DNA from 4 places in the Streptomyces sp. NPDC047049 genome. Region 2 is predicted to be linked to each of the others. Evidence: riboswitches for the same ligand, from Rfam matches in the RefSeq annotation. Region 2 holds a riboswitch; each other region holds the start of a gene.

Region 1 (4,927 bases), on a different contig from region 2:
CGGCGCTCACCAGCGCACACACCACCGCATAGCTCGGCGACTCACAGCGCACCGCCACACTCGCCCCGGCGGCCGCCAGCGCGGCCTCCACCCCGCGCCGGTTGGGGTTGGCCGGTGCCATGCTGACCAGCGGCTGACCGGCCAGCTCGGCGAGCGGCAGGCGTCCGGAGCCCGCCGACAGCGCATGACCGGGCGCGGTGACCAGCACCAGCTCCTCGGTCAGCAGCGGCTCCAGACGGACGCCCTCCGGCGCCGGCATCGCCTCGCCGGGCACATACTCGTGCGTCAGCGCCAGATCGACCTCACCCCGCGCCACCGCCGCGCTCGCCTGCGGCGGGACGTACTCCGTCACGCTCAGCTCCACATCGGGGTGGGCCCGCCGGAACGCGCTGAGCGCGGGCGGCAGCAGATGCGTGCCGGCGGTCATGAACGTGCCGACCCGCAGCCGCCCGCCGGACAGCCCCGCCAGCCGGGACAGCTCGTGCCGCGCCTGGTCCAGTTCGTCGAGGACCCGCCGGGCCCGTACGAGCAGCAGCTCACCGGCCGCCGTCAGCCGGGCACCGCGATGGTGGCGCACCAGCAGGGCCGCCCCGGCCTCCCGCTCCAGTTTGGCGAGCTGCTGGGAGAGCGCCGGAGCGGTGTAGCCCAGCCGGGCGGCGGCGCGGGTGATCGAACCGGCCTCCGCCACCGCTACCAGGGCGGCCAGCCGGGTGGGGTCGTACATAAGAATCTCTTCAGGCTCACCAAGAACATTGCCAATACCCATTAAAGCCTCCGACCGGCGAAGCTGCTCCTATGGACGGACAGCTGATCGCCTTCACCGGAGTCGCCGCGGGCATGGTCGCCATGCCGGGCGCGGATTTCGCGGTCGTGGTGCGCCATGCGCTCGATTCGCGCCGGGCGGGGGTGGCGGCCGCCGTCGGAGTCGCGGGCGGGCTGCTGGTGCACACCGCTCTGGCGGTGGCCGGGCTCGCGGCGGTGCTGGTCGCCGTGCCCGCGCTCTTCGGCGCGGTCCAACTCCTGGGCGGCGGCTACCTGTTGTACCTCGGCACCCGCGCCCTGATCGCGGCCGTCCGGCGCCCGGCGGCCACCACGGACGGCACGGCCCGCACGGCGGCGGGCACCCCGGCCGACGGCCGCCCGCACACCGCCCTCCTGGGCACCACGCGGAGTCTGCGCCAGGGCTTCTTGACCAATGCGCTCAACCCGAAGGCACCCGTGCTCTTCCTCAGCCTGCTCCCGCAGTTCGTTCCGGCGGGAGCGCCCGCGCTGCCCCGTACGCTGCTGCTCGCCACGATGGTCGTCGCCATGGCGCTGGTCTGGTTCCCCGCCGTCGCCCTGCTGGTCGACCGGCTGGGCGTCTGGCTGCGCCGCCCCTCGGTGGCCCGTGCCCTGGAAGCCACCACCGGAGCGCTGCTCACGGCGCTGGGCGGCATCCTGCTCGTCGAGCTGGCGCTGTCCTGAGGGAGGTGGTGCGCCCAGGGCTATTCACGGGGTGCGGTGGGCACGGGGGAAATCTGCCGAACGCACCGGCAATTGACCGATCGTGAGATGAATGCGCAGGATCAGCCCACCCGCCCGTACCAGACCGAACGGCTCCAGATCCGTTCGAGCCGCACCACGCTCCCGGCCTTGGGCGCATGCCACATCCGGCCCCGGCCCGCGTAGATGCCGACGTGGTAAATGCCGCTGCGCGAATGGAAGAAGACCAGATCGCCGCGCCGGCGCGCGCCGGGCGGGATGTGCCGGGTGCGGCCGTACTGTGCGGCGGCGGTGCGTGGCAGCAACCGGCCGGCGCGTTTGAACGAGTACAGCATCAGCCCCGAACAGTCGAAGGCGTGCGGCCCCTGGGCGCCGTACCGGTAGGGGGCTCCGCTCTGGGAAGCCGCGATCCGCAGCGCATGGGCGGACACGGATGCGGCTTCGGCGTTCCCGGCCGCTCCTGGCGCAACGGTGGTCCCGCCGAGCGTGACCAGCGTCAGAGCGGTGACGGTGCCGGCGCGCGCCAGCAGATTCGGCGTATGCATGCGCATGGTCATGCGCAAACCCTTCGTCAGCCGCCTGCGAAGGAAGACCTGTCGGGTTCGGGCAGGCGAAGATGCCCGGCCGTGCGTACGGCTTCACCCCAAGGAGCCCTCGGCCGTGTAGGCCGGGACCCCGTCCTGCTCGGGTCCTCCGCTCCCGCCGGTCCACCTCGTCGACCGGACGTCCGGCACGGCGGCGGGATTAGGCGCCCGTCCGGACCGCCCCGTCGCTGTGGCGGGGTCTTGTCGTCGAAGGGATCGTCACGCACCTGGCAGCCGAATTCCGAGTTGAAAATGCCGTATGTGAGATGGGTCACAATTGGCCCGAATGGTTAGATTTGTTCCCTCAGGTGCCGCGGCGCGGAGCGTTGCACCCCGCGGACCAGGGGCGAAACATCCGAGACCGCAGGAATTGGGTCCGCGCCGCGCAATTCGTCGCCTCCTCAGATCGGGGGCGGAGGCTACGCCGTATGCGCAGCCTCGGAGCGTGCGCCGGGTCAGATTTCCTCGGGTGGCGGCATCGTCACCAGTCCGGCCCGCCGCTCACCGTCCAGCACCCGCAGTGCCCGGGTCAGCGTCGCGCGGTGCAGTTCGGTCTCGCCCCGCTGGTGCATCAGCGTCAGGGCGTCCCGCAGCCGGGTGGCCTTGCCGACCAGCGCCTGGGCGGCGCGCAGCCCGCTGTAGGTGCCCCCGCAGCGGGCCGGATTGATCCGGCCCAGCAGGTCGATCACTTCCAGGTAGCTGTCGATGAGTTCCCCCTCCGCGCGGGTCAGGGCGGGCAGCGGTGGTGGTTCGGGCGGCAGCATCGGGCTCACCGCGCCCCGGGCCGGAGCGCCGACAGCTTGCGGTTACGGGTGATCTGGTCGATCAGGCCGTACTCCTGGGCGGCGGGGGCGTCGAAGATCTTGTCGCGCTCGATATCGGTGGCGATCCGCTCGCGGGTCTGCCCGGTGTGCTTCGCCAGCATCTCTTCCAGTACGTCGCGGGTGCGCAGCATTTCCGTCGCCTGGATCTGCAGGTCACTGGCCTGTCCCTGGACGGGTTCGCTGAACGACGGCTGATGGATCAGGACCCGGGCGCCGGGCAGCGCCAGCCGCTTGCCCGGAGTGCCGGCCGCCAGCAGCACCGCGGCGGACGAGGCGGCCTGCCCCAGGCAGACGGTCTCCACGTCGCACGACACGAAATGCATCGTGTCGTAGATGGCGGTCATCGCGGTGAAGGAGCCGCCGGGGGAGTTGATGTAGAGCGAGATGTCCTGGTCGGGCGCGGCGTGTTCGAGGTGGATGAACTGCGCCATGACGTCGTTGGCAGAGGTGTCGTCGATCGGGGTGCCCAGAAAGATGATGCGCTCGCCGAGCAGCTTGGAATACGGGTCCATGGTGCGCGTCCCCTGGGCGGTGCGCTCGGTGAACTCCGGAAGGACATAGCGGGCCGTCGGTCGCAGCATGTCTGCTCCTCTCCTCCGTAAAAAATGTACAGGACGTACGTTCCGTCAGAATGACAGCAGATCCTGGTGATCAGTTACAAGTCCCAGGTCAGAGGCAGTTTTAACTGTTCGCTGAGGGCGGATATCTCACAGCTTCTCCTCGAACTGCGGCACAAGGTTGAGACCCTTCGGATGACCGGGCGGGTCGTCGATGCTCGCTCGACGGGACGGACCGCCCGCGGGTAACCAAGGACGCCGCCCTGCGGATCCCGCCGGCCGAGCCCGTGGCCAGGCGCTGTTCACCGGCTGGGGTGGCGGGCTGGCGACCTGCCGCAAGTTCGCCCTCACGCACGGAACTACACCGCATCGAAACTGATGTCGCAGGTCGGGCACAGGGTGAGCGAGGCATGCAGACTCGACCTGGCCGACATCAAGTGGGACCTGGGCCCTTCGGCAAGCTCCAGGTGCGTCACGGCGAGTGCGCCGGTGCCGCCGCTGAGGGTGAGGCCGGTGAGACGGAGGGGGCCGGACCGGTGGTGCGGGCCGGGCGCCGCAACGGGCGTCGCGAGGTGGCCATCAAGACGACGTCCGGACCGGTGACGGTGGCCCGTCCCAGGGTGCGGGGCACCACGGAGGCGTTCGCTCGCGTCTGTTCGGCGCCGCGGTGACTCGGGCGAATGTGCTGGAGTCGCCGGTGATCGCCTCGTTCGTCCGCGGCCTGTCCACCTGGGACGTGGAGAACACCCTCGCCGAAGCCCCCGGTTCCGACGCGGCGCTGTCGAAGTCCACGGTCTCCACATTCGGCCCGGCAGCGCGGACAGGGGTGGCGCTGGACGTCCTCCGCGTCGCTCGGGGAGGCTTCTTGAGGGGCCGTCATGCCCGGCATGCTGTCATTCTCAGAAGTGCCCCGAATTACCTTTGCGTGAGAACGAGTTCCGGGAACCAGAACGGCGCTTCGCGTCCGCCGGGCCGTGACGTTTGATCTTGCTCGGGCAAAGGACCGCTTCTGAGACGGCCTCGGGGAACATCGGTACCGAGGTGGGTCGGGCATCACCGTCTCCGGCTCACGCCGCCGTGCAGGTCCAGCAGCGCGTCCAGCATGTGCGGGACAGCCTGTCACTCAGCCATAGCCAGAACATCGCGGACCAGACGTCGCGCGTACTCGCGATCGACGGGCAAGGCGAATACGACGTGGTGGTACAGAGGCGCGATGACATGGTCGAGGATCTGCGGGACGCTCGGTGTCTTCTCACCGCGTTCGCGGGCCCGGCTCACCACCTCCGATGCCTGCTCGCGCCGTTTCTCCGTGACCGGGCAACTCGCGACGATCTCGGTGCGGGCCGACACCATCGCGCGCAGGTATCGGGCTCGGTGGGGACGTGTGATGTCGCGGGCGATGACCTGCGCCCACTCGGTCAGATCCTGCTGGAGGGATCCGGTGTCGGGCGCTGACTCACCGTCCCGGGTCAGGGCGGCG
Region 2 (4,927 bases):
ATTGCCGGCACAGCACGCATGACGACACGCATACATACTGAATGCCGACGGGGACGAAACCGTAATCTCGCCCCCTCCCGAATCCCCTTCCGCACTTCTTTGTATACGGCGCGATTGTTAAGGGCGGGCGCGGACTGTGTTGACGGGCGGTTTCGGATCCCTCACCTCTGCCCTGGCGGGGCGCCGGAGCCGGTACACCGGGAGTGCGCGTTCGACATGAGCCGCCATCAGGGCACGGGCCCGTTCCGCGTCTCCGCGGGCCACCGCGTCCAGCACCGCGCCGTGTTCGTCCCACGACTCCCCCGTACGGGCGGGCAGTTCCACGGCGTACATCCACTCGATCTTGCGCCGCAGCTGGGTCAGCAGCGCCGTCAGGCTGGGGCTGCCGGCCGCCTGGGCCAGCGTCTCGTGGAACCAGCCGTCCAGTTGGCGCAGATCAGCCGGGCTGCCGTGACGGGCCCGCTCACGGCCTAGCCGTACCAGGCCGCGGAGCACCTTGAGGTGAGCCGGGCTACGGCGGACGGCCGCGCGGGCGGCGCCCAGCGGCTCCAACAGGGCGCGGACGTCGAGGAGATCGGCGGCCTCCTGCTCGGTGGGCTCGGCGACGCAGGCGCCCGCGTGGTGGCGGGTGGTGACAAACCCTTCGGACTGCAGGGTCCGCAGCGCCTCACGGACCGGCACCCTGGAAACGCCGTACCGGGCCGCAAGGATCTCTTCGATCAGCCGGCTCCCCGGCGCCAGCGCACCGGAGACAATGTCATCGCGAATCGCCGTGCACACCGCATGAGCGGAAATATGGCCTCGCATCTTCCGTGCCTCCGCCGTCATCCCCTGGAAACGCCGCCGATCGGCGCCTTTTCCGTGACTCTATTCGACCGGAACGCCTTTCCGGCGGACTCCGGTTATTCAGGGAAATTTTTTGGCCGGAAGTTGGCGGGAGGGCGCCGCATATCCCCGGCCCCACTGCCGGGGCGCCGGATACGCCGAAGCCCCAGCCGTGGAGCCGGGGCTTCGGGCGGACGCTCGGAGGGGGCGCGGCCCTATGAGGAGCGCGGGCGGACGGGGCGGAAGGTCAGACGTTGACGCCGTGCGAGCGCAGGTACGCGACCGGGTCGATGTCCGAGCCGTAGTCGGCGCCGGTGCGGGCCTCGAAGTGCAGGTGCGGGCCGGTGGCGTTGCCGGTGGCGCCGGAGAGGCCGATCTGCTGGCCCGGGGTGACGTGCTGGCCGACCGAGACGCCGAGCGACGACAGGTGACCGTACTGGGTGTACGTACCGTCGCTCATCTTGATCACGATGTTGTTGCCGTACGAGCCGCCCCAGCCCGCCTCGACGACGGTGCCCGTGCCGACGGCGTGGACGGAGGTGCCGGAGGCGGCGTGGAAGTCGATGCCGGTGTGGCTGCCCGAGGACCACAGGCCGCTGGAGGCCTTGTACGAGGTGGACACGTAGGAGTCGGCAACGGGGGCGACGAAGGTGTTGAGGCGCTTGCGCTCCGCCTCACGGGCGGCGCGCTCCTTGGCCTTGCGGGCGGCCTCGACGCGCCGCTTGGCCTCCTCGGCCTGCTTCTTGGCCACGGCCTCGGCCTTCGCCTTCGCCGCCGCGGCCTCCGCCTCGGCCTGCTGCTCGTCGGCCTGGGCCGCGACGTGGTTGGCGAGCTCGTCACCGAGCACCACGGCATGCTGCAGACCGGTGTCGTGGGTGCGGGCCTCGTCCGTGGCCGCCAGCGCCGGCGAGGCCACGGAGGCGACCACGCCGCCGGCCGCGAGGGTGGCTATGCCGGCGATGTTGCGGGGCGTCCTAACGGGGCGGCTCGTACGGCGGTGCTTCCCGGTGGCACGGATGAACGCCATGTACTGGCTTGTCCTTTCCCTCCTTCTCGCCTACCGGGTTAGCTGACGGGTTCGGAGCAGGAAGGTCTCCTACGGGCTCCTCCGGAGGGGAGCCCGATTCACCCCAAGGGACTCTGGGTCCCCGGCTCCCCTGGCTCGCGCCGTACGGGGACTCGGCGATGACTGTCCGGTGCCACGGTTGTGGCGGAGTTGTGACGAACAGCCGGACCGACGCTAAACGGGGCAACTTTCAATCGGCAAACAGAACCGCTTTTTTGTGCGGGATGCCACAAGAACCGAGGCACCGGCCGCAACAAACCGGACATACGGCAACTCCCGTGGCGGACCGTCGCCACGGGAGTTGCTTTGTCGATATGTGACCTTCCGTCACATGGCGGGGACTAGCCGCCGACGACCGTCACCTCACCGATGCCCAGCGCCTTGATGGGCTCGGCGATCTGCGCCGCATCGCCCACCAGGACCGTCACCAGCCGGTCCACGGGGAAGGCGTTGACGGCCGCCGCGGTCGCCTCCACCGTGCCGGTCTCCGCGAGACGGACGTACAGCTGCGCCTGGTAGTCGTCCGGCAGGTGCTGCTCCACCTGGTCGGCGAGGGTGCCGGCAACGGCTGCCGCGGTCTCGTACTTCAGCGGCGCGACCCCGACGAGGTTCTGTACGGCGACATCCCGTTCGTCGTCCGTCAGCCCCTCTGCCGCGAGGGTGCGCAACACCTTCCACAGGTCCTCGAGCGCCGGGACGGTGGAGGCGGTGTCCACCGACCCGCTGATGGCGAGCAGCGAGGCACCCGTGGCCCCCTCGGGGGACGTGGGGGCGGTGGAGCGCAGCACCTGGCCGAAGGCGCGCACCCCGTAGGTGTAGCCCTTCTCCTCGCGCAGAACACGGTCCAGACGGGAGGTGAGGGTGCCGCCCAGGCAGTACGTGCCGAGGACCTGCGCGGGCCACACCCGGTCGTGCCGGTCGGCGCCGATACGCCCGATGAGCAGCTGCGTCTGGACGGCGCCGGGGCGGTCCACGATCACCACGCGGCCGGTGTCGTCGGCGACGATCGGCGAGGCCTTCAGCGGCTCGGCCGACGAGCCACGCCACGCGCCGAGCGTCTCGGCGAGCGCGGCGTCCAGGTCGACACCGGTGAAGTCACCGACGATGACGGCAGTGGCCGTCGCGGGCCGTACATGGGCGTCGTAGAAGGCGCGCACGGCCGCGGCATCGACGCGCCCGACGGTCTCCTCGGTGCCCTGGCGCGGCCGCGACATACGGGACGTGGCCGGGAACAGCTCCTTGGACAGGGCCATCGCCGCGCGCCGGGCCGGGTTGGCGAGCTCGTGCGGGATCTCGTCGAGACGGTTGCGCACCAGCCGCTCGACCTCGCTCTCCGGGAAGGCGGGAGCGCGCAGCGCGTCGGCGAGCAGGCCGAGCGCGCGCGGCAGCCGGGACGCCGGCACCTCGAGGGAGACCCGTACGCCGGGGTGGTCGGCGTGCGCGTCCAGGGTGGCGCCGCAGCGCTCCAGCTCGGCGGCGAACTCCTCCGCGTCGTGCTTGTCGGTGCCCTCGGACAGGGCACGCGCCATGATCGTGGCGACGCCGTCCAGGCCCTCGGGTTCGGCCTCCAGGGGAGCGACGAGGTTGATCTCGACGGCGACGACCTGCTGGCCGGGGCGGTGGCTGGTCAGGAGGGTGAGCCCGTTGGGCAGTTGGCTGCGGTCGGGGGCCGGGAAGGCCCACGGCCTGGGTGCGCCGCCCTGGGGCTGCGGGTGAAAGTCCATGCTGCTCACGGGGGAATCGGCGTGGGTGGTGGCGTCGCTCACTGGTCCGCCTCCCCTTCCTCGGTGTCGGCGGCGTCGGTCGGCTCGGTGGGCTCGTAGACGAGCACCGCGCGGTTGTCGGGGCGCAGCCGGGCCTTGGCGACCGCCTGCACCTCCTCGGGAGTGATGTCCAGGACGCGCTGCACGGCGGTCAGCGCCAGCTGCGGGTCGCCGAACAGCACGGCGAAGCGGCACAGTTCGTCGGCGCGGCCGCTGACCGTGGCCAGCCGGTCCAGCCATTCGCGCTCCAGCTGGGCCTGTGCCCGCTCCATCTCCTCCGGGGTCGGGCCCTCGGCGGCGAAGCGGGCCAGCTCCTCGTCGACCGCGCGCTCGATGCCGGGGACCTCCACGCCGCCGGACGTCTTCACGTCCAGCCAGCCCAGCGAGGGCGCGCCGGCCAGCCGCAGCAGGCCGAAGCCGGCCGCCACGGCGCTGCGGTCACGGCGCACCAGCCGGTTGTAGAGGCGGGAGGACTCACCGCCGCCCAGGACGGTCAGCGCGAGGTCGGCGGCGTCCGCCTCACGGGTGCCGTCGTGCGGCAGACGGTAGGCCGCCATCAGGGCACGGGCGGGCACGTCCTCCTCGACGACCTCGCGCAGCTCGCCGCCGATGACGTCGGGCAGCGTGCCGTCCCGCGGCGCCTGCTTGCCGTCGTGCGCGGGGATCGAGCCGAAGTACTTCTCGACCCAGGCCAGGGTCTGCTCGGGGTCGATGTCGCCCACGATCGACAGGACGACGTTGTTGGGCGCGTAGTACGTCCGGAAGAACGCCCGCGCGTCCTCCAGGGAGGCCGCGTCCAGATCGGCCATCGACCCGATGGGTGTGTGGTGGTACGGGTGGCCCTCGGGGTACACCATGGCCGTCAGCTTCTCGAAGGCCGTGCCGTAGGGGACGTTGTCGTAGCGCTGGCGGCGCTCGTTCTTGACGACGTCGCGCTGGTTCTCCATGGACTCGTCGTCGAGCGCGGTCAGCAGCGAGCCCATGCGGTCGGCCTCCAGCCAGAGCGCGAGCTCCAGCTCGTGGGCGGGCATGGTCTCGAAGTAGTTGGTGCGCTCGAAGCTCGTGGTGCCGTTGAGCGAACCGCCGGCGCCCTGCACCAGCTCGAAGTGGCCGTTGCCCTTCACCTGCGCGGAGCCCTGGAACATCAGGTGCTCGAAGAGGTGGGCCAGGCCCGTACGGCCCTTGACCTCGTGGCGGGAGCCGACGTCGTACCACAGGCAGACCGCTGCGACCGGGGTCAGGTGGTCTTCGGAGAGCACCACGCGCAGGCCAT
Region 3 (4,927 bases), on a different contig from region 2:
CGTCCAGCCGAAGACGTTGCCGCCGAGGGACAGCGGGGAGACGGAGAGCGAGCCGAGGGACTGACGATTTCGGGGGGTGTGGGTCGCAGTCATGTGTGGTGGCAACGCCGGGGGGAGCGGAGTTATTCCTTCCGCTCCCCCCGGACGCTGCCGGTGCCACACGGCGCCCCGCGACGCCCTGGGATGCCCCTGACGCCCGCCGACGCCAACTTCTGTTGGACGGACGCCCGTTGAGGCCGCGCGTCACACCCCGAAGCTGCACATCACAAGCCGAAGCCTCACCTCACGCGCCCGCAGCCACACGCCACACGCCACACGCCGAAGACCGTGCGTCACACGTTGATGCCGTGATCGCGCAGCCACGGCATGGGGTCGATCGGGTCGCCGGCGTCCGGGCGCACCTCCAGGTGGAGGTGCGGGCCGGTGACGTTGCCGGTGGCGCCGACGCGGCCGATGACATCGCCCGTGCTGACCTTGCCGGAGGTCTTCACCATCGAGGACAGATGGCAGAACCAGAGTTCGGTGCCGTCGTCGAGGGTGAGGACGATGCGGTAGCCGTACGAGCCTGCCCAGCCGGCCTGGGTGATGGTGCCGGAGTGCACGGCCTTGACGGGAGTGCCGGTCGGCGCGGCGAAGTCCTGCCCGGTGTGGTCCGCGGCCCAGCGGTCGCCGGCCTGGCCGAAGCTCGCGGTGAGCGTGAACGAGGAGACCGGAGCGATGAAGCTCTTCGCCAGCTTGGCGAGGCGGGCGGCCTCCGCCTTCCGACGGGCCGCCTCTTCGGCCTCGCGCTTGGCCTCCAACTCGGCCGCCTTCTTGGCTGTTGCGGCCTTTTCGGCCGACTCCTGGTGGGCGTCGGCTTCCTCGGCGGCCGTCTGGAAAGCGGTGTGCTCGGCGGTCTCCCGGGCCTCCTGCTCGGCGGCGCCCTGCTGCGCGTCGGCCTGCTGGAGGATGCGGCTGCGCAGCGCCTCGCCGGCGTCCGCGCCCGAGTCCGTCCGGGTGGTCCGGGTGAGGGGACCGGCACCGGCCGGAGCCACCGCCTCGTCCGTTCCGGCTCCCGAGGCCGTGCCCGCATCCGAAGCCGCGCCCGCGTCCGAGCCCGCGTCCGAAGCCGCGCCCGCGTCCGAGCCCGCGTCCGATATGAGATCACCGACGCCGGGAAGCGACTTGGCGTCCGGCAGCTTGTCGGCGAGGTCGTCGGCCATTCCGCCGACGTCGGGCATCGAGATAGGAACCGGAGGGCGGCCCTCGGCCGTGGCCATCCCGCCGGCACCGACCGCCGCGATGACGCCGACGCCCAGGACCGTGCCACCGCGGGCGAGCCCGCTGCCACGCTGCTTGGCCACTCTGTGCTTGCCGCGGACCGAGCGGACGGAATCCTCGGTGGGATTCCATTCCTCCCACGGTCCGTCGTTGATGCTGTCCGCATGACCGGGGCCCGGGAAGGCACCTCGGTCATCGAGGTCGTAGGCGGACGGACCCTCGGGGGCAGGCCTGTTGGACGCCACGGGGGCGCTCTCCTTTCCTTCCTTCTCGCCTACCGGGTTAGCTGACGGGTTCGGAGCAGGAAGGTCTCCTACGGGCGCCCGCTGGCGGAGAGCGTCCGATTCACCCCAAGGAAGTGGTTCCCCGGTTCCCTTGGTGCAGTTCGAGGTGCTGGAGGTGCGTGAAAAGCGCGTGCGGGATTCGGCGTCTGCGCACGGTGCCGCCTCTTGCGACGGCTGGGACGACCGCGCTGCGTTATCGGACAGTAATAGAGAACGCAGCCGAATTCCAAGCCTTCCCGGGATTTCCTAGCGGCCTCCCAGGAGCTTTGGCCTGGACTTTTTCGGCCAGCATGGCTGCAAACCGGGCGAGTTGACCGTCCGCGCCTAAACGATCTCGCGGCGATTGTGCACCAGTCGTTATGCGGAGGGGTGCCCCTCGGTTACGGAACGTGAGAGCAGTAACGTCGGATCATGGCCGTCAACGTCGGGAACACCGGGAACACCCGTCACGCCGAGCGCACCGTGGTCGGCACATGGGGCTTGGCGGAGCGGTACCGGGAGTTCTCCTGGCGCCAGGCGCGGGGACGGTCCGCGGCGCATGAGGAGCTGAGCGCGCGGATCAGCCACGACCCGGAGCTCTGCGATCTGGTGTCGGGGTCGCTGCCGGCCGGCGGCGCACAGCAGCCGGAGCTTCTGCTCGCCGCCGTCCGCTACCTCGACGGCCCGCACGCCGAGCTGGGGCCGCGCGGCGAAACCGCGTACGGCCGCTGGCGCGAGTGGACGGTACGGCACTGGAACGAGGTGCGTGCGGTGATCATGCAGCGCTCGCCCCGGGCCGACGAACCGGCCCACTGCGCGACGCTGCTGCCGCTGCTCGCCCGCCTGCCGCAGCCGCTGGCGCTGCTGGAGGTCGGCACGTCGGCGGGGCTGTGCCTGCATCCCGACCGCTATCGCTACCGCTACCTGCGCCGGTACGAGGGCGATGGGGGAAGCGGCGCCCGTCTCACCGAGGCAGAGGCGAAGGCGGAGGCCGCGGCAGAGGCGGAGGTACGAACGGAGGCAGGGGCGCCGGAGAGCCCCCTGGTGCTGGAGTGCCGTACGGCGTGGACGGCCGACGAGCTGCTGCCCGCCCGGGGCCGGATGCCGCGGATCCTCTGGCGGGCAGGCATCGGCCTCGACCCGCTCGACCCGGCCGCCGAACCGGACGATCTGCGCTGGCTGCAGGCGCTCGTATGGCCGGGCGACGAGGAGCGCGCCGCGCGGCTGTCCGCGGCCGTCGAGGCGGTGCGGCCGGCGCCGCGGCCACGGCTGGTGCGCGGCGACCTGCTCCAGGAACTGCCCGCGCTCGCCGCCGAGGCGCCCCCCGGGGCCACACTGGTCATCTTCCACAGCGCCGCGCTGGCCGACCTCGCGCCCGCCCGCCGCGAGGAGTTCACGCATCTCGTACGGTCGCTGCTGCGCGGACGGCCCGGCGGCGGCCACTGGATCTCCCACGAGCACCCCGCCGTCCTGCCCTGGATCCCCGCCCCGGCGCACCGTTCGCCGCACCCGGCTGACGCCCGGCTGCTCACCCTCGCCCTGGACGAGCGCCCGGTCGCGCTCACCGGCCCGCACGGTGAGAGCCTGCACCGGTTCCCGGGGACGGAGGGCGTGGCGCAGGGCATGCCGTAGGGCGCGCCACGCACGGCGCCTTCCGCAGGGCAGCGCGAGCCGTGCCGGGACACGCCCCGCCGTGCACGGCCTCCCTACGCACTCATCGGCCGCTGCACCGCCAACAGGGCCATATCGTCGGCCGGTGCGCCGCCCGTATGCCGTGCGACATCCTCGACGAGCGTGTCCAGGAGGGCGTCCGGCCCCGGGAAACGACGGCCGCGCAGTCTGCTCGCCGGTTGGTAGAAGCGGCCCAGCAGGTCCCGGGCCTCGGTCACTCCGTCGGTGAAGAACAGCAGCAGGGCACCGGCCGGGAAGAACGTTTCGTCCGACCGGTCCGGCCAGCTCGCCACCTCGCCCATGCCCAGCGGCAGCGCCGGCGCCACGGGCACCAGCTCACGCACCCCGCCGTCCAGGGTGAGCAGCAGCGGGGGCGGATGGCCGCGGTTGAGCACACGCAGCACGGACTGCCCGTTGGCGGGGATCTCGGCGAGGACGGCAGTGGTGAACCCCTCGAACTGGTCGAGCCCCGCGCGCCGTCCGCCCTCCCGCTGCAGCGCCCGCTCCAGCCGGCCCGCCACCGCCTCCAGCGTCGTCTCCTGCTCCGCCGCCTCGCGGAAGGCACCGATGACGATCACCGCGGCCTCCACCGCCTCCAGCCCCTTGCCCCGTACGTCGCCGACGATCAGCCGTACGCCGTGCGGGGTGTCCTGCACCGCATAGAGGTCGCCGCCGATCCGGGCATCCGCCCGCGCGCCCACGTAGCGGGCGGCGACTCCGAGGCCGGCGAGCCGTTCGGGGGGCATGGGCAGTACGGCGCGCTGCGCGGCCTCCGAGATGTCCCGTACGGAGGCCAGCTGGGCATCGCTCCTCTGGACGCACCGGTTGAGCCCGAGGGCCAGCAGGGCGACCACGAAGATCATGACGCTCTCCGCCACGGATTCCTGGTAGTCCTCGACGGCGCCGCGGTAGGTGACGGCCCAGATCTCGCCGAGCACGGCGGCCAGGGACGTGACGGCGGTACTGCGCAGGGAGGAGAGCGACGCCGCGATCAGCGGGGCGGCGCAGAAGAAGGGCGCGGCCGTGTAACCGGCCGGCGTGACGGCACCGACGACGAGGCCCCCGGCGATCAGAAGCGCGGGAAGCAGACGCACCGGCCGACGCCCGGACAGCTTCGTCCGCCGGCCGCGGCCCACCTGCCGCCCCCCGTCATCCCTGGGACGCGCTTCGTCCTGAAGCATCCGCACCGGCCTCTCCCCACTCCCGCCCGTCCCTACGAGCACCGTGGTGGCGGCCGCGTCGACGTCCCCAGCGTTTCCGCTGACGTCCCCAGCGTTTCCGCTACGGCGCCGGACGGCGAATCCTCGGCGGCCGGACGGGTCACGGCGCGGCCGGGGTTGGCTTCGCACCCCACCCCTGGGCCTCCGGCCTGCTCACTCCGGCCAACGCCACGCCCGTTCGGGGAAGTCGTCGGTGATCGCCGCGACGGTTTCTCTGTGAGGCCTGCCCCGCCGGATCTCGTCCCCACGAGGTTTTCACCAGCTGCTGTCCGCCATCGTCTCCCTCACGTGCGTGCACCAGCCATCGATGTGACGGCCCATCGACGCGATCCTGAGCTCCGGATTCAGCAGACGAGTTCGTGAGGCAGATCAGTCCGGCCCGATTCCGGCCAGCGGGCCGGCAGCGGCCCAGCAGACCCCGTTCCAAGGCCCCGGGGCAGACCAAGGCCCCGCCGCCCGGACACTCCGTGCCGGGCGGCGGGGCCTTGGTCTTTGTGGGCCATCAGGGGCTCG
Region 4 (4,927 bases), on a different contig from region 2:
CGGGCGGTGCGTGCGCTGCGTGCGCCGCCGGTGAGCGCGGCGAGCGGATGCTGCCGCGGCTTGCGGTGCGAGGCCACGGTGGCCCTCACTTCCTTCCCTTGGAGCCCGTGGGCCCGGCGGCGGTCCGCAACGAGGGAACGGACCGCCGCCGCACCTCACGGCGGGGCGGCCGACAGGACGCCGGTGGGAGGCCGGCGAGGGCGGGGAGTCGACCGCCTGGAGGAGGACGCTAAGCCGGGGTGTTGCGGTGATGAGTCCGCTTGCCCGGGATTGTTCGCTTTCGACCGGTGCCGGTGCGCAGGTGACCGTGGCGCCACGGCCGCACGGCCGGGAGCGGGCCCGGCCTGACCGAAGCGGCGATTGTGGGCGCCCTGCCTGAAGAGCCGTGCTATGCGGCGGCTACGATCCAGCACTATGGACGTAGTAATCAATCTCTTCGTCGGCCTGCACATCATCGGCATCGCCTCCCTGCTGGGCGGCTTCCTGACCCAGATGAAGGCGATGGGTGCGGGCACCGCCCGCTTCGTGCCGGCGATGCTGCACGGCGCGCTGACGATGCTGGTCACCGGCATCGTGCTGGTCGGCCTCAACCAGGCCGAGGGCCACAGCCTCAACACCCTCAAGCTCGGCATCAAGATGGCCGTTCTGGTGGTCATCCTGGGGCTGGTCTACGTCAAGCGGGACGACGAGAAGATCGCCCCGCCGCTCTTCGGCGCGGTCGGCGCGCTGACGGTGGCCAACATCTTCATCGCCGTGCTCTGGACCTGAGCGGACCGGCGGGCGCCCCGGGAGCCGGGCTCGGGGCGCGGGCCGGAGCGGCGGGCGCCCCGGAACCGGGCTCCGGGCGCCGGCGCAGGGGTTCCCCGAACGGCACACCGCGCGGTCATCGCACTCCTCATCCGGAGGCGACGGCCGCGCGGTGGCGTGTGGGGGGTTGCCGTGGGGGGTGGCCTGAAGGGGGAGCGGGGGCCGGGCCTCAGCCCGGGCGGACGCTCCCGTAGATCGGCATGTAGTAGATCGACTCCTCCCGGACGTTGGCGCCCGGGTGCGGGGCGTGGATCATCTTGCCGTCGCCTATGTACATGCCCACATGGCTGATGTCGTCAAAGAAGAAGACCAGGTCACCGGGCTTGAGGTCCTTGGTGGCGACCCGCTGGCCGGCCTTGACCTGGTCCCAGGTGGTCCGCGGCAGGCTGACGCCGGCCGCCTTCCACGCCGCCTGGGTCAGCCCCGAGCAGTCGTAGGAGCTGGGTCCGGTCGCACCCCACACATACGGCTTGCCGATCTGGGAGCGGGCGAACGCGAGCGCCTTCTCGGCCTGGGTGGAGGACGAACCCCCGGTCGAGCCGCCGTTGTCGGCGCCGCCACCGGTCTGGCCGCCGGACGTGCCGCCCCCGTCGTGCTGCTGGCGCTCCCGTTCCTGCTGCTTGCGGGCCTCCTCCTGGGCCTTGCGCTTGGCCGCCGCCTCCTTCTGGCGCTCCAGCTCCGCCAGCCGCGCCTTCTCCTGGGCGGTGAGCTGGGACAGCAGCTGCCGGGCCTCGGCCAGCTTCTGCTGGACGGACTGCTTGGACTCCTTGAGCGAGGCCTGCGAGGACTGCAGCCGCTCCAGGTCGCGGGTCGCCTCCGCCCGCTGCCGGGCGGCCGCGGCCTGCTGCTCCTGGTATTCGGAGACGGCCTCCTTCTGCCGTCCGGTCAGCCGCTCCATGAGGTGGCTGCGGTCGAAGAACTGCTGCGGGTCCTTGGCGAGCATCAGCTGCGCCGTCGGGTTCATGCCGCCGGTGCGGTACTGCGCCGACGCGAAGGTGCCCAGCCGGCGCCGGGCGTCGTTCATCTTCTCGGCGCGCTTGGCGGCGGCGTCGAGCAGTCCGTCGACACGGTCACGCTGGTCGTCGGTGTGCTCCTTGGCGGCGTTGTACTTCTGGGTGGCCACCTCGGCCTGGTGGTAGAGGTCGTCGACCTTCTGCTTGACCTCTTCGACGGTGGGCTTGGGCGCCCGGGGGGCCGCGTCGGCGGACTGCGAGAGCAGCGTGGCCGAGGCGAGGGCGGCGGTGGTGAGCCCGACCGCCGTACGCCGTCCTCCGGGCGAGGTGAGAATGCTGGTGCGCGGCTTGCGATGCGACGCCAAGGCCGGCGACTCCTTCCGTGGACCGCCTACCGGGTTAGCTGTCGGGTTCGGGCGGTGTCGCTGACGGAAGGCTTGCCCTACGGTCCGGATGTCCGCCGACGGCGGCTGTCCGGTCCGATTCACCCCGGTGGTGCTGGTGGGTCCCCGGCTCCGGGTGCCCAAAGGCAGGGCCGGACTCGGCGTGGGCGGCCCGTGCGGACGCTGTCGTCCACGGGGAGGCGGGCTGCCTGAGCGAGGACGTTAGCCAACTCGTGTGGCTCCTGTGAAGGCTGATGTTCGATATGCCCGAAACCTTTTTGTGACCTGAACGCGATGCGGGTGTTGGCGTGGCAGATGTCGGATTCGGGTAGACGGGCCGCCGACCGGTTCCATCCGGCCCCGGACGTCTGACCTGCCGCGCTGCCACGGCCCGCGGCGGAAGCGGGCCGCAATCGGCTACTGGGCCGCGGACTGTCAGTGCGGCGGCCTAGACTCGGTGGGCGATGAGCAGCCTCTTTGACGACAGCTTCCTGGCGGACCTCGGCCCCAAGGGCGAGGAGCACCCCCCGCCCCCCGAGGACGAGCACGGCCCGGCCCCGGAGGAGATCCCCGCCGACCTCTTCGGCGGGAGGTTCGACGCGCCCGTGCCCAGAGAGGCGTACTACCGCGACGGCGCCGCCCGTCCGGTCCTCGACCCGGCGACGCTGCTGGAAGGGCTCAACGACGAGCAGAAGGCCGCCGTGGTGCACACGGGCGGCCCGCTGCTGATCGTCGCCGGCGCCGGCTCCGGCAAGACCCGGGTGCTCACCCACCGCATCGCTCATCTGCTCGCCGAGCGCCATGTCCACCCCGGCCAGATCCTCGCGATCACGTTCACGAACAAGGCCGCCGGCGAGATGAAGGAGCGCGTCGAGGAGCTGGTCGGCCCGCGCGCCAACGCCATGTGGGTCTCCACGTTCCACAGCGCCTGCGTCCGCATCCTGCGCCGCGAGTCCAAGAAGCTGGGCTTCACCTCCTCCTTCTCCATCTACGACGCCGCCGACTCCAAGCGCCTGATGGCGCTGGTCTGCCGCGATCTGGACCTGGACCCCAAGCGCTACCCGCCCAAGTCCTTCAGCGCGAAGATCTCCAACCTCAAGAACGAGCTCATCGACGAGGAGACCTTCGCCGGGACGGCCGCTGGGGGCACCTCCCAGACGGAGTCTGGGGGAGGTTTCGAGAAGACGCTCGCCGAGGCGTACGCGATGTACCAGGCGCGGCTGCGCGAGGCCAACGCCCTGGACTTCGACGACATCATCATGACCACGGTCAACCTGCTCCAGGCCTTCCCGGATGTCGCCGAGCACTACCGCCGCCGCTTCCGCCACGTCCTCGTCGACGAGTACCAGGACACCAACCACGCCCAGTACACCCTCGTCCGCGAGCTGGTCGGCCCCGCCGAGACCGCCGCCGAGCTGTGCGTCGTCGGTGACGCCGACCAGTCGATCTACGCCTTCCGCGGCGCCACGATCCGCAACATCCTCCAGTTCGAGGAGGACTACCCGGACGCGACCACGATCCTGCTGGAGCAGAACTACCGCTCCTCGCAGACGATCCTCTCCGCCGCCAACGCCGTCATCGAGCGCAACGAGAACCGCCGCCCCAAGAACCTCTGGACGGACGCCGGAGCCGGCCCCAAGATCACCGGCTATGTCGCCGACACCGAGCACGACGAGGCGCAGTTCGTCGCCGACGAGATCGACCGGCTGACCGACGCCGGTGACGCCAAGGCCGGCGATGTCGCGGTCTTCTACCGCACCAACGCCCAGTCCCGGGTCTTCGAAGAGATCTTCATCCGGGTCGGACTGCCCTACAAGGTCGTCGGCGGGGTGCGCTTCTACGAGCGCAAGGAGGTCCGCGATGTCCTCGCCTATCTGCGGGTGCTCAGCAACCCCGAGGACACCGTCCCGCTCCGCCGCATCCTGAACGTCCCCAAGCGCGGCATCGGCGACCGCGCCGAGGCGATGATCGACGCCCTGTCGCTGCGCGAGAAGATCACCTTCCCGCAGGCACTGCGCCGGGTCGACGAGGCGTACGGCATGGCGGCCCGCTCCGCCAACGCCGTCAAGCGCTTCAACGTCCTCATGGAGGAGCTGCGCACCATCGTCGAGTCCGGCGCCGGCCCTGCCACGATCCTGGAAGCGGTCCTGGAGCGCACGGGCTACCTCGCCGAACTCCAGGCCTCCACCGACCCCCAGGACGAGACCCGGATCGAAAACCTCCAGGAACTCGCCGCCGTGGCCCTGGAATTCGAGCAGGACCGCGGTGAGGAGAATCCCGGCACGCTCTCCGACTTCCTGGAGCAGGTCGCGCTGGTCGCCGACTCCGACCAGATCCCGGACGAGGACGAGGAGGGCAGCGGCGTGATCACGCTGATGACGCTGCACACCGCCAAGGGCCTGGAGTTCCCGACCGTCTTCCTGACCGGCCTGGAGGACGGCGTCTTCCCGCACATGCGCTCGCTGGGCCAGACCAAGGAGCTGGAGGAGGAGCGCCGGCTCGCCTATGTCGGCATCACCCGCGCCCGCCAGCGGCTCTACGTCACCCGCTCGACGATGCGCAGCGCCTGGGGCCAGCCCTCCTACAACCCGCCCTCCCGGTTCCTGGAGGAGATCCCGGCCGACCACGTGGAGTGGAAGCGCACGGGTCCGGCGACGCCGTCCGCGTCCATGGGCGGCATGTCGGCAGGCGGCAGCGGCGGAGGCGGCTTCGGCTCCGCGCTCTCGTCGTCGCGCGCCAAGGGCCCGAGCGGCTTCGCGACCCGCCGCGCCGGCGACCGTCAGG

What was found. Region 2 has a riboswitch for cyclic di-AMP ahead of ABZ851_RS29685 (M23 family metallopeptidase). Riboswitches for the same ligand answer to the same signal wherever they lie in the genome.
Positions count from the first base shown of each region.
Region 1: linked by a shared signal. The riboswitch ahead of ABZ851_RS12760 (C40 family peptidase) and the one ahead of ABZ851_RS29685 (M23 family metallopeptidase) in region 2 are both predicted to bind cyclic di-AMP.
Region 3: linked by a shared signal. The riboswitch ahead of ABZ851_RS03990 (peptidoglycan DD-metalloendopeptidase family protein) and the one ahead of ABZ851_RS29685 (M23 family metallopeptidase) in region 2 are both predicted to bind cyclic di-AMP.
Region 4: linked by a shared signal. The riboswitch ahead of ABZ851_RS08165 (NlpC/P60 family protein) and the one ahead of ABZ851_RS29685 (M23 family metallopeptidase) in region 2 are both predicted to bind cyclic di-AMP.

Region 1 covers NZ_JBEYVM010000004.1:287,691-292,617, forward strand. The annotation lists gene ABZ851_RS12750 (LysR family transcriptional regulator) at 1-724, opposite strand, end outside; gene ABZ851_RS12755 (LysE family transporter) at 796-1,464, shown strand; gene ABZ851_RS12760 (C40 family peptidase) at 1,566-2,039, opposite strand; cyclic di-AMP (ydaO/yuaA leader) riboswitch at 2,044-2,243, opposite strand; gene ABZ851_RS12765 (hypothetical protein) at 2,522-2,830, opposite strand; gene ABZ851_RS12770 (ATP-dependent Clp protease proteolytic subunit) at 2,836-3,471, opposite strand; gene ABZ851_RS12775 (TetR/AcrR family transcriptional regulator) at 4,567-4,927, opposite strand, start outside.
Region 2 covers NZ_JBEYVM010000018.1:118,489-123,415, reverse strand. The annotation lists gene ABZ851_RS29690 (GntR family transcriptional regulator) at 118-807, opposite strand; gene ABZ851_RS29685 (M23 family metallopeptidase) at 1,073-1,852, opposite strand; cyclic di-AMP (ydaO/yuaA leader) riboswitch at 1,865-2,020, opposite strand; gene ABZ851_RS29680 (pitrilysin family protein) at 2,233-3,615, opposite strand; gene ABZ851_RS29675 (pitrilysin family protein) at 3,654-4,927, opposite strand, start outside.
Region 3 covers NZ_JBEYVM010000001.1:859,012-863,938, reverse strand. The annotation lists gene ABZ851_RS03995 (aldo/keto reductase) at 1-93, opposite strand, end outside; gene ABZ851_RS03990 (peptidoglycan DD-metalloendopeptidase family protein) at 333-1,505, opposite strand; cyclic di-AMP (ydaO/yuaA leader) riboswitch at 1,517-1,699, opposite strand; gene ABZ851_RS03985 (DUF2332 domain-containing protein) at 1,956-3,155, shown strand; gene ABZ851_RS03980 (PP2C family protein-serine/threonine phosphatase) at 3,230-4,375, opposite strand; tRNA gene ABZ851_RS03975 (tRNA-Lys) at 4,910-4,927, opposite strand, start outside.
Region 4 covers NZ_JBEYVM010000003.1:52,233-57,159, forward strand. The annotation lists gene ABZ851_RS08155 (NlpC/P60 family protein) at 1-89, opposite strand, end outside; gene ABZ851_RS08160 (hypothetical protein) at 415-768, shown strand; gene ABZ851_RS08165 (NlpC/P60 family protein) at 977-2,125, opposite strand; cyclic di-AMP (ydaO/yuaA leader) riboswitch at 2,133-2,317, opposite strand; gene pcrA (DNA helicase PcrA) at 2,608-4,927, shown strand, end outside.